Regions from separate parts of the Halopseudomonas pelagia genome, predicted to be linked through region 3. Evidence: predicted binding sites of a transcription regulator. Region 3 holds the regulator's gene; each other region holds the start of a gene.

Region 1 (4,091 bases), 2.1 Mb from region 3:
GAGAACACCTGCGACTTCTTGGTCGGGATGGTGGTGTTTTTCTCGATCAGGGTGGTCATCACGCCACCCATGGTTTCGATACCCAGAGACAGCGGCGATACGTCGAGCAGCAACACGTCTTTTACGTCACCGGCGAGTACCGCACCCTGAATCGCTGCGCCAACGGCGACTGCTTCATCGGGGTTCACGTCTTTGCGTGGCTCTTTGCCGAAGAAGTCAGCAACGGTCTTCTGCACCAGCGGCATACGCGTCTGACCACCAACCAGAATCACTTCGTTGATCTCGGACACGTCCAGACCAGCGTCTTTCATGGCTACGCGGCAAGGCTCGATACTGCGCTTGATCAGCTCTTCAACCAGCGATTCCAGCTTGGCACGGGTGACCTTGACCTGCAGGTGCTTGGGGCCTGTGGAGTCGGCAGTAATGTACGGCAGGTTGACGTCAGTCTGGCTACTGGAAGACAGCTCGATCTTGGCCTTCTCCGCCGCCTCTTTCAGCCGCTGCAATGCCAACGGATCGGTGTGCAGGTCAATGCCATTTTCTTTCTTGAATTCGTCTGCCAGGTAATCGATCAGACGCATGTCGAAATCTTCGCCACCCAGGAAGGTGTCACCGTTGGTGGCCAACACTTCAAACTGGTGCTCGCCATCAACTTCGGCAATTTCGATCACGGAGACGTCGAAGGTACCGCCACCCAGGTCGTATACGACGATGGTGGAGTCGCCACGGGATTTATCCATACCGTAGGCCAGCGCGGCAGCAGTCGGCTCGTTGATGATCCGCTTGACGTCCAGACCAGCGATACGGCCGGCGTCTTTGGTCGCCTGACGCTGGCTGTCGTTGAAGTAGGCCGGTACGGTGATAACCGCTTCAGTCACAGCCTCGCCCAGGTAATCCTCGGCAGTCTTCTTCATTTTTTTCAGCACTTCGGCAGAAATCTGCGGAGGTGCCATTTTCTCGCCCTTCACTTCGACCCAGGCATCACCATTGTCAGCCTTGACGATCTTGTAAGGGACCAGCTTGATATCTTTCTGGACCACTTCTTCTTCGAAACGACGGCCGATCAGACGCTTGACCGCGTTCAAGGTGTTCTGCGGGTTGGTCACCGATTGACGCTTGGCGGACTGGCCGACCAGCGTTTCGCCGTCGCCGGTGTAGGCCACGATCGAAGGAGTGGTGCGAGCGCCCTCAGCGTTCTCGATGACTTTGGCAACGCCATTTTCCATGATTGCAACGCAGGAGTTGGTAGTCCCCAGGTCGATACCGATAATCTTGCCCATATCTATTCTCCGATTAAACTTGCCGCGGATAACCGGCGGCACGGGTTAGTCTGTTCATGCACCCTTAATGGGGGCAGTGGAATTTATTTCAAGCCTGCTCATCAATCGATGGAGACGCCGGCTTGTCTGTCGGGGTCTTGCTGACCACGACCATGGCCGGGCGCAACAGACGACCATTGATGGTGTAGCCCTTTTGGAATACGCGAATAACGGTATTGGGTTCGACGCTATCGCGTTCCTCCATGGCCATCGCCTGATGCAGTTCCGGATTGAAGGGCTCGCCATGCGGCTCGACCGGAACGATCTGGAAGCGCGCTAGGGTTTCGGCAAACAGCTTCAGGGTCAGATCCATGCCATCGCGCATGGGTTTGATTGCCGGGTCGCTGGCATCGGACAACTCCATGCCGCGCTCAAGGCTGTCAACCACCGGCAGCAGCTCATTGGCGAAACGCTCAAGGGCAAACTTGTGCGCCTTTTCCACTTCCTGCTCCGCGCGGCGGCGGGCGTTCTGCACATCGGCAGCTGCCCGCAGAGCTTGATCCTGCGCGGCCGCCAACTGCTCTTCGAGGCTGGCAACCTGCGCTGCCAGATCGTCAGTTACCACGGTGTCCAACGCATCTTCAGCCAACTCATCGGTGGCCGGATCCTGTCTCTGTTCGTCTGCCATCTGTGTCTCCTGTTCTAGCAATCAGGCGGCATGCCGCCCTGTTGATCAATGTCTGCACCTTATATGGGGTCTTTAAATCAGGCTTCAAGGGTTGGAAAAACCAGAGTTCAGAAAAATCGCAAATTCCGGGCTCTTGTGAACAAAAGCCAAACTACTGTATAAATAACCAGACTGAAAACGGGAGCGCGGCCATGCTGGTACATCTTGCGGTGAACAATTACGCCATCGTCGATCACCTGGAACTGGAGCTAAGCAGCGGTATGACGGTCATCACCGGGGAAACCGGCGCTGGCAAGTCGATCATGCTGGATGCTCTGGCACTGACTCTGGGCGACCGCGCCGACAGCGGTGCCGTGCGTCCGGGTACCGACAAGGCGGATATTCTCGCCACCTTTGATATCAGTCAGATCCCTGAAGCCCAGGCCTGGCTGGATGAACGCGACCTGAACAGCGCGGACCAGCAGGTGATTCTGCGCCGGGTGATTACCGCCGAGGGTCGCTCGCGTGGCTATATTAATGGCAGCCCCTGCCCGCAGCAGGATCTGAAAGCGCTGGGCGAAATGCTCATCGACATTCACAGCCAGCATGAACACCAGTCACTGCTCAAGCCCGACACCCATCGCCGCCTGCTGGACGATTACACCGGCAGTACCGACCTCGCCCGCCAGGTGCAACTGGCCGCGCAGCGCTGCAAGCAGACCGAACAGGCACTGAAACAGGCCAGCGAAAAAGGTAATGAGCAGACTTCGCGCCTGCAACTGCTGACCTATCAACTGGAGGAACTGGACAACCTGAGCCTGCAGGAAGGCGAGCTGGACGAGCTGGAAAACGATCAACGCCAGTTGGCCAACGCCGAGCAGATCATGCAGTCCTGCCAGCATGTGATCAACCTGTGCAGCGAGAACGATAGCGGCAGCGTGCTGCATGCGCTGACCATCAGCCAGCAGCGGCTGGCGGCATTTCGCAGCAGCCATCACAGCCTGGAAGAAGCCGACGGCATGCTGGCCAGCGCGCAGATTCAGATTGAAGAGGCGGTGGGTGAGCTGACGCGTTATCTGGATCATTTCGAGGCCGACCCCGAGCGCCAACAACAGGTTGAAGAGCGTCTGGGCGCCATTTACGACCTGGCGCGCAAGCACAAGGTCAATCCGGATCAACTACCCGTACTGCAGCAGCAACTGATCGATGAACTGGAAAGCATGCAGCAGCAGGACGCTGATGCCGAGCGCCTGGCGGAGGAGCTGGAAGCCTACCGCGAACACTACCGGCAATTGGCAGACGAGCTGAGTGGCAAGCGTCAGGCTGGCGCCACCAAGCTGGAAGAGGCGGTGACGCGGGAGATTCAACAATTGGGTATGCCCGGCGGCCAGGTCAAGGTCCAGCTCAATACCCACGAAGCGCATAGCTGCCTGCCGCACGGCCGGGAAAGCGTCGAACTGCTGGTCAGCGCCAACCCCGGCCAACCAGCCAAACCGCTGGCCAAAGTGGCCTCCGGCGGTGAACTGTCGCGGATCAGCCTGGGCATCCAGGTATCTACCGCGCAGACCTCACGGGTGCCCACGTTGGTATTCGATGAAGTGGATGTGGGCATCGGCGGACCAACCGCGGAGATCGTCGGCAACCTGCTACGCCAACTTGGCGGCCACGGCCAGGTGCTGACGGTGACTCACTTGCCACAGGTCGCGGCGCAAGGGCATCAGCATCTGTTCGTACGCAAGGAGCAAGGTAAGGAGTCCACCAGCACTCGCATCGACAACCTGGACAAGGATGGACGGGTGCACGAAGTTGCGCGGATGCTGGGAGGTATCGATCTGACCGACGAGTCGCTCGCGCACGCGCGCAAGCTACTCTCGGCGGTATAGCTGGAACACGAAAAGGGTGCTTAGGCGCCCTTTTTCTTCACATACAGCACCAGATTGTGATCAACCATGTCGAAACCGTGTTCCTTGACGATTTCGCGCTGGCGACGCTCGATCTCGGCATCGAAGAATTCGATTACCTCACCGGTGTCAACGCAGACCATATGATCGTGGTGCTCGCCGTCGGCCAACTCGAACACGGCATGGCCGCCATCGAAGTTGTGGCGCACAACCAGGCCGGCCGACTCAAACTGCGTCAAGACGCGGTATACCGTGGCCAGGCCG
Region 2 (4,091 bases), 1.6 Mb from region 3:
GGGCCTGGGCCGACTGGCCGCGTGACAGTTCGATAAAGTAGCCATGCACCCGGTTGTAGCCGACCTTCAGGGTGGAGAGACCGGTCCGCTCACGCTCGCGGTTTTCCAGATCGATCAGATACTGGCCGGCGTTCTCGCTGATATTTTGCAGCTCATCGAGTTCTGCATCGTAACCGGGCTTGATCACGCCGCCATCGCGAATCACTGCCGGCGGGTTTTCTATCACCGCTCGTTCAAGTAGCTCGGCCAGTTCTGGGTAGGTGCCGACCTGCTCAGCCAAACGGCGCAGGTGAGCGGTGTCTAACGGCTGCAACGCGGTTTGCAGGCTGGGCAGGGTAGCCAGCGCATCACGCAGGCGTGCCAGATCACGAGGACGCGCTGAGCGCAGCGCAATGCGCGCCAGTATCCGCTCAATGTCGCCAATGCCCTTGAGTACCGGTTGCAGCTCCTCATGGTAGTGCTGTTCCAGCAGTGTGCTGATGCTGCCTTGGCGCGATTGCAATACCGCCATATCGCGCAATGGGCGATTCAGCCAGCGGCACAGCAGGCGGCTACCCATTGCGGTAGCGGTGTGGTCCAGTACATCCAGCAATGTGTTGTCGCGACCGCCGGACAGGTTGCAATCGATTTCCAGATTGCGTCGGCTGGCGCTGTCGATAATGACGCTGTCTTCGAATCGTTCCAGCGTCAGCGCGCGAATATGCGGCAGGGCGGTGCGCTGGGTTTCCTTGGCGTAGCTCATCAGCGCACCGGCGGCGCCCAGGCCCAGCTTCAGATCCTGGCAGCCAAAGCCGACCAGATCCTTGGTGCCGAATTGTTGAGTCAGTGATTTGAATGCACTGTCGCGATCAAACTCCCAGGGCGCGCGGCGACGTACCGCGCGGCGGCGCTCGATCGGCGTGTTGCTTTCCCAGTCATCGGGGATCAGCAGTTCAGCAGGCGCCAAACGCTCCAGTTCGCCGAGCAGGGTTTCCCAGCCAGCCAGCTCCATGACGCAGAAACGCCCGCTGTTGATATCCAGCGTGGCCAGGCCAAAGCCGCGTTCGCTGCCTACCAGGGCTGCCAGCAGGTTGTCGCGCCGTTCATCGAGCAAGGCTTCATCGCTGACCGTGCCGGGGGTAAGTATGCGAACTACCTGGCGTTCTACCGGTCCCTTGCTGGTAGCCGGATCGCCGATCTGTTCGCAGATCGCCACCGACTCGCCGAGCTTGACCAGCCTGGCGAGGTAGCCTTCGGCGGCATGGTAGGGGATACCGGCCATTGGAATGGGTTGCCCACCTGACTGTCCGCGGGCGGTCAGGGTAATATCCAGCAGTCTGGCGGCCTTTTTCGCATCGTCGAAAAACAGCTCGTAGAAATCGCCCATGCGATAGAACAGCAACTGTTCGGGATGATGCTGTTTGAGCCCAAAATATTGTTGCATCATGGGTGTGTGGCTGGCGGATTTCTCGGCGCGGCTCATGCAATTCCCTGGTCTGTGGTAGGCATAGGTATATAGATGGTCGAACAACTGGCCGCCTAGTCTACGCAAAGCGTGGCCAGCTTTTAAGCGCAAAATTAAGAGGTAGATGGCATGTCTCAATATGACCCGTTGATCGACTCCGCTGCGGCCCGCCTGGGTAATGCATTGCGGCGTGAAGGGTTGTTGGTAACGGCGGCGGAATCCTGCACTGGCGGTGGCATTTGTGAGGCCATTACGCGAGTCAGCGGGAGCTCGGCGTGGTTTCACAGCGGTTTTGTCACCTACGCCAATCACAGCAAGGCACGTTGGTTGAACGTTAGCGAAGCAGATCTGGCCGCACATGGCGCGGTCAGCGAGCCGGTGGTCAGAGCCATGGCCCTGGGCGCGCTGGACGCGGCCGAGGCGGATCTGGCAGTAGCGGTCAGCGGTATCGCCGGCCCGGATGGCGGCTCGCCTGACAAGCCAGTAGGTACTGTCTGGTTTGCCTGGACGTCAAAGGGCGGCGAGACGCTGAGCCTGTGCAAGCGATTGCAGGGAAGCCGCCGTGAGGTACGCGCGCAAACCGTACTGCACGCGCTAGAGGGGCTGCTCAAGTTGATCGAACGACGCGCTGTGCGCCAGTCCTCAGGTTAACGAAACAAGGGGTAGGCGGCGGCAAACTTCTGTGGAATAATACTGACCATATATACAGTAGTTTTAGCAGAAGCTATTACCGCAGCTATTACAGACATTATCGTTGACCGAGCGCGCAGGCGCCCGCTACACCAAGAGGATGCACAATGGACGACAACAAGAAGAAGGCGCTTACTGCGGCTTTGAGTCAGATTGAACGTCAGTTTGGCAAGGGCGCGGTGATGCGCATGGGCGACCATGAGCGTATGGCCATCCCGTCGATTTCCACTGGCTCGCTGGGTCTGGATATCGCGCTGGGTCTGGGCGGTCTGCCCAGGGGGCGTGTGGTCGAAATCTACGGCCCGGAATCCTCGGGTAAGACCACGCTGACCTTGTCTGTTATTGCCCAGGCGCAAAAGCAAGGCGCCACCTGCGCCTTCGTCGATGCCGAGCACGCACTCGATCCCGAATACGCGGCCAAATTGGGCGTCAATGTCGATGATTTGCTGGTATCTCAGCCGGACACTGGTGAGCAGGCGCTGGAAATTACCGACATGCTGGTACGCTCCAATGCGGTTGACGTGATCATTATCGACTCGGTTGCTGCTCTGGTGCCCAAGGCTGAAATTGAAGGCGAGATGGGTGACCACCACGTTGGCGTGCAGGCTCGTTTGATGTCCCAAGCGCTGCGCAAGATCACCGGTAACATCAAGAATGCCAACTGTCTGGTGATCTTCATCAACCAGATTCGCATGAAGATCGGCGTGATGTTCGGTAACCCGGAGACCACTACCGGTGGTAACGCGCTGAAATTCTACTCTTCCGTCCGTTTGGACATCCGTCGTACCGGTGCGGTGAAGGAAGGCGATGAGGTAGTCGGCAGTGAAACCCGCGTCAAGGTGGTCAAGAACAAGGTCGCACCGCCGTTCCGCCAGGCCGAGTTCCAGATTCTGTATGGCTCGGGTATCTACCACAATGCCGAGATCATTGACCTAGGTGTGCAGATCGGCGAAATCGAAAAAGCCGGTGCCTGGTACAGCTACAAAGGCAGCAAGATCGGCCAGGGCAAGGCCAACGCCGCCAAATACATGGAAGAGAACCAGGCGATTGCCGACGAAATAGAAAAGGCCATTCGCGATAAATTGCTACCCAAGCCGGCCAACCCCAAGGCCACGGCAGCGGCTGAAGCCAGTGCTGACGCTGCTGCCGAGTAAGCTGTTCAGGCATGTTCGGTCGCACTCAGCTGGAAACGCCGCAGGAGGCACGCCGCAGCGCGCTGGATTTGCTCGCGCGGCGTGAGCACAGTCGCCGTGAAATGCTGCGCAAATTGCAGCAGCGCGGCGTTTCCGCAGCGGTGTGTGAAGTCACGCTGGATCAGCTTGAGGAAGATGGCCTGCTTAGCGATGAGCGCTTCTGCGAAGCCTACATCCATGCGCGCAGTCAGCGCGGCATAGGCCCCCAGCGGTTACGTGAAGAATTGCGTGAGCGAGGGGTCGCCGAGCACCTGGTTGAGAGTTATCTGCAAGCGGTTCAGTGGGATTGGGCGGAAAGTGCCGAACAGGTATTTGCCAAGCGCTTCCCCGAAGGCCCGGCGCAGGACCTTAAGGAGCGCGCCAAACAGTTGCGCTTTATGCAGTATCGCGGTTTTCCTGATTTTCCTCTCGATTGATAAGGTCGATCAAAGCCCGTAACCGGCCATGATCTCGCCCGTTAAAGGGAAAGCTCAGACGCGGTAGTGCGCACAACTCCGGTTCTTCCTCCCCGGTCGCGCAAGCGTCCTGATTGAAACTGCCATTGCGTGATAGCGCTGAGAATTCTTTGCTGATCTGCGTCATGGCCTGTTCGTTGAGTGGCCGATGCATGCGCAGCAGATAACGTCCCTTGCTCCACCGGGCGGAGTGGTAGTTGCTGTAAAAGCGCAGTATCTCCTGCATCGCGTCTTGCGGTGAGTGGGCCAGTTTCATCAGGTTGAAGTCGCTTTCATGGATATACCCATGATCGCTCAGCTGTTCGCGGA
Region 3 (4,091 bases):
ACTTGATCAACTCGCGTACCTGGCCAGGCGATTCGGTATTGCGGGCAAACAGAATCATGCCCCCCACTTCCGGCTGGCGCAGCAGCTGACGATCAGTGGAATCCAGTGTGGTACCGGCGAAATCAAGCATCAGGGTGCCAATGTTCAACAGGGGTTTCTCCAGCGATTCAAAGGGGGCTCAGGCAGTACTAACCGCACTACCCGGTAATCATTACCTGACATCCCGCGGGAGTCAGATCGAAAAGTTTCAACACATCGGCATTACGCATGCGTACACACCCGTGTGACAGCGGCACGCCCATAGGTTGGTCGTCAGGCGTACCGTGAATATAGATATAACGTCGTTGCGAGTCGCAATTGCCGCCGCGATTGAAGCCAGGCTGCTCGCCGCACAACCAGAGGATACGACTCAGTATCCAGTCGCGCTGCGGATGCTGCTTGGTCAGTGCCGGGGTCCAGACCTCACCGGTAGGACGGCGGCCAATAAACACAGAACCCTCAGGCTGCCCTGCCCCTATGCGCGCACGCACCCTATGGCGGCCACGCGGGGTGCAGCCAGAGCCATTCAACTCGCCAGCGCCGTTAAGCGCTGTGGACACAGGAAATTCACACAGGACGCGGCCACCTGCGTACCCGGTCAGCCGCTGCGCGGCAAGTGAGATGTCGATGAGGTCCAGCATCATAAGCAACTCCGCTCAAAGAGTGCACACGATAACGGATCAGCGATTTGGAAGGAACATGCAATCAGCAGGGCATCGACACGCTAGGGTGGGAAATAACTCAGGCGCGCTCCAGTTCGGTGCCACGCGGGGCTGCACTGGCAAGACCCGCCATACCGCTATCAGCGCGCATGCCGGCAGCCAGGAAAGGCACCATCAACTTGAGAACGTCATCAATGCCGGTATGCACATCGAATTCGGCTTCGGCAATGGCCCGCAAGGCTTTCATGCTCGACATGGTAAAGGCCGCACTACCCAGCATGAAATGCACTCGCCAGAACAGCTCACGGGGCGGCAACTGCGGAGCAGCGGCCAACACCAGCTGCATGTAACGCTGAAATACCTTGCCGTACACCTCACTCAGGTATTTACGCAGATGCCCCTGGCTCTGGCTGAACGCCAGGCCCAGCAGGCGCATGAAAATCGACAGATCGTTGCCGCTACGTGGTTTGACTGTCAACGCCTGGCGCACCAGCATTTCCAACAGCTGCTCAAGACTGAGCTCGGCCAGGTCACCTTCGCGCTGATGCCGGTCCAGTTGCTGCTCCAGACTGCCGACGAAGGGGTTGAGGAAACGCACGAATACCGCCTGAATCAACGCTTTCTTGGAGCCGAAGTGATAATTCACCGCCGCCAGGTTAACGCCGGCCTTGCTGGTAATTAGCCTCAGTGAAGTTTCCGCAAAACCCTTCTCGGCGAACAACTGCTCGGCGGCGTCCAGAATACGTTCAACAGTTTCAGATTGGGCCATGTGCTGACATCCACGAATAAACAATTGTTTGAAACATACGTTTCAAACGCATTGAGTGTCAAGCATCACGGTGACTCGGGGCCAGCGGCATGAGCTACCAGTGATCATCTTCACGCAACCGCTTCTTTGTATAACCTTCCCGTTTCACTAAAACAACAGCAAATTGTGCGCAAGGTCTTGCTCAACCAAAACAACTGTATATAATCACAGCTACTGTATAAAAACACAGGTAGGGACGGATGCAAAAACTGACCGCACGTCAACAGCAGATATTGGCCTTCATCAAAGAGTATATGGATGCCAACGGCTATCCACCTACCCGTGTCGATATCGCCAAGGTGCTGGGTTTCAAATCGCCCAATGCGGCAGAGGATCACTTGCGCGCCTTGGCGCGCAAGGGTGCGATTGAAATGATTCCCGGCGCATCACGCGGCATCCGCCTGCCCGATCAGGATGACGAAGCCCCTGAGGGCCGCCTTCCGGTTATAGGTCGTGTGGCGGCCGGTGCCCCTGTCCTGGCGCTGGAAAATATCGAAGATCACTGCCAGATCGATCCCGGCTTCTTTCAGCCCCGCGCAGACTACTTGCTCCGCGTACAGGGCATGAGTATGCGCGACATCGGCATTCTGGATGGCGATCTGCTCGCGGTACACCGCACCGCCGTCGCGCGCAATGGCCAGATCGTTGTCGCCCGTATTGGTGATGAGGTCACGGTAAAACGCTTTCACAAGCAGGGCCGCAAGGTCTCGCTGTTTGCCGAAAATCCGGATTTCGCCCCGATTGAAGTCGATCTGGGCGAACAGGAACTTACTATCGAAGGCTTGAGTGTCGGCGTCATACGCCGCTAAAGGGGTTAATCATGCAATATTCCCGTCATCCTCATCATCCCGGCCCGCTGGTTCAGGCAGAACTGTTTCACAACGCCCTGATGGCATCGCGTTACGCCGGGCCAGCCAAGGTGGTTTCTGCGAAAAAACCTGCCGAAGCGGCGACGGTAGAAAGTGCCGCAGTGGAGACTGGCTTCAGCGAAATAGCCCTCAATGGCGCCCCTGGGCAATGCCTGCAATGGCTGGCACCTGTACTGCGTGATCTGAGTCAGGCGCAAGCTCCTGGCTGGCTGACACTGCTTGATCCGCCAGAAGCAGTCAGCCATCACTGGCTGCGCAATGCCGGTCTGGATCCTGAGCGCATTTTGATTGTCCGGGCGAAGCGCGGCATGGATAGCCTGGAGTTGTGCTGCGAACTACTGCGTCTGGGCTGTAGCCATACCGTAGTCAGCTGGATGTCGGATGAGGGTCAGCAGGTTGTGACCAACAACAGACTCACCCGTGCCGCGCGCGATGGCCAGTGCCGTAGCCTGAACATTCGCCTGGGCATGTGTTTGGCGGCTTGAGAAGTAGAAGAATAGGTAGAAACATGGACAGCGGCTGCTGGCCATGCAGAACCCAGGCATTGCCCAGGCATGACCAGCTAGATGCTTAGGCCATACCCGGCTTAGTTGCTAGGCCAGCTGACTAGCTCAGTGCAGAATGCGATTTTCATCGTGCGGCTCGCCATCTTCCATCACTTGGCCAGCGACCTGCATGCCGGCACTGATCATGGCTTTGGCCACGTCTATATGATGGCCCTGCAGATATTCGCGGGCGTCGGCAGAAAACTCGATGATCACCAGTGGTTCGGCATCTTCATCCGAGCGGCGCAAGGCTACCTTGCCGTTAGCCAATTCCACGATTTCGAGAAAAGGTGATGGCATTTAGGGTCTCCTGTTAAATGGCCGCGCAGTTTATCACAGACGATGAACTGTCACAGTTCGAGCTACCACTCCAGCATACCCTCCCGGTAACAACTCAACCGCTCAGCCAATGCTGCATGCGCTTCGCGCGCATCCTCCAGATCCCATTGACGATCACTCTTGACTGCGCTGCTGGCGATCAGGCTGCTGTCTTGCGGCTTGCTCTCTTCGGGTTTCGGCGGCATATGTAGCTGCTGCCAGCCTGCCAACAGACGTCCCAGCCAGCTATCGCCAGCCTGGGCCAACTCTGTCAACTCAGCCAGCTCAGGACCTGGAAAACGTTCAGCCACCTGGGTCGTCAACACCTGCTCCACCGTGCGCACATCCATCAGCGGCCAGCGGTAACGGTCAGCCACCTCATGCGCCATGGCGAGCACACCACGGTAAAGGTGAAAGAGCGCATGTTCACGATGGTAACGGACCAGGCTGACAGCGTTGACTGCACCTGACTCGCTCGCATCGACCCAGGCATCAATCGCCATGCGGGCAAAGAACAATGCCTGGTTGCTACGGGTATAGACTTCATTGGCCATGACGTATCACCTCAACCTTTGGCCTTAGCCTTGGCTTTTGGCCGACCATCATCCGCGGTCCAGCGCTTGCCATCATAAAAGGCGCGCCATCCGCTCGGCTTGCCCTCTACTTCACTCTGTACATATTGCTCTTTAGTCTTGCGGCTGTAACGTATTACCGTTGGCAGGCCATCAGGATCCTTGACCGGTGCATCGAGCAGGAAATGATACTTGGGATCAATTTCCTCGCGGTGCGGCAGCAATTCCTTGACCAGAGGCGCGCGTGTTTCGCGGTTCTTCGGGAACTGGCTAGCGGC

What was found. Region 3 encodes LexA, which represses DNA repair genes until DNA is damaged. Its sites were predicted from a motif close to CTGTNTNNNNANACAG; they were not measured.
Region 1: the regulator LexA is predicted to act here: its motif matches at 2,102-2,117, upstream of recN (DNA repair protein RecN).
Region 2: the regulator LexA is predicted to act here: its motif matches at 2,138-2,153, upstream of recA (recombinase RecA).

The regions. Positions count from the first base shown of each region.
Region 1 covers NZ_CP033116.1:919,291-923,381, reverse strand. The annotation lists gene dnaK (molecular chaperone DnaK) at 1-1,280, opposite strand, end outside; gene grpE (nucleotide exchange factor GrpE) at 1,369-1,947, opposite strand; gene recN (DNA repair protein RecN) at 2,139-3,809, shown strand; gene fur (ferric iron uptake transcriptional regulator) at 3,830-4,091, opposite strand, start outside.
Region 2 covers NZ_CP033116.1:1,445,492-1,449,582, forward strand. The annotation lists gene mutS (DNA mismatch repair protein MutS) at 1-1,462, opposite strand, end outside; gene EAO82_RS06845 (CinA family protein) at 1,574-2,095, shown strand; gene recA (recombinase RecA) at 2,242-3,288, shown strand; gene EAO82_RS06855 (regulatory protein RecX) at 3,300-3,743, shown strand; gene EAO82_RS06860 (TIGR00730 family Rossman fold protein) at 3,703-4,091, opposite strand, start outside.
Region 3 covers NZ_CP033116.1:3,012,675-3,016,765, forward strand. The annotation lists gene nagZ (beta-N-acetylhexosaminidase) at 1-130, opposite strand, end outside; gene EAO82_RS14080 (L,D-transpeptidase family protein) at 198-683, opposite strand; gene EAO82_RS14085 (TetR/AcrR family transcriptional regulator) at 781-1,470, opposite strand; gene lexA (transcriptional repressor LexA) at 1,710-2,318, shown strand; gene sulA (SOS-induced cell division inhibitor SulA) at 2,330-2,863, shown strand; gene EAO82_RS14100 (hypothetical protein) at 2,990-3,223, opposite strand; gene EAO82_RS14105 (DUF6586 family protein) at 3,286-3,795, opposite strand; gene topA (type I DNA topoisomerase) at 3,807-4,091, opposite strand, start outside.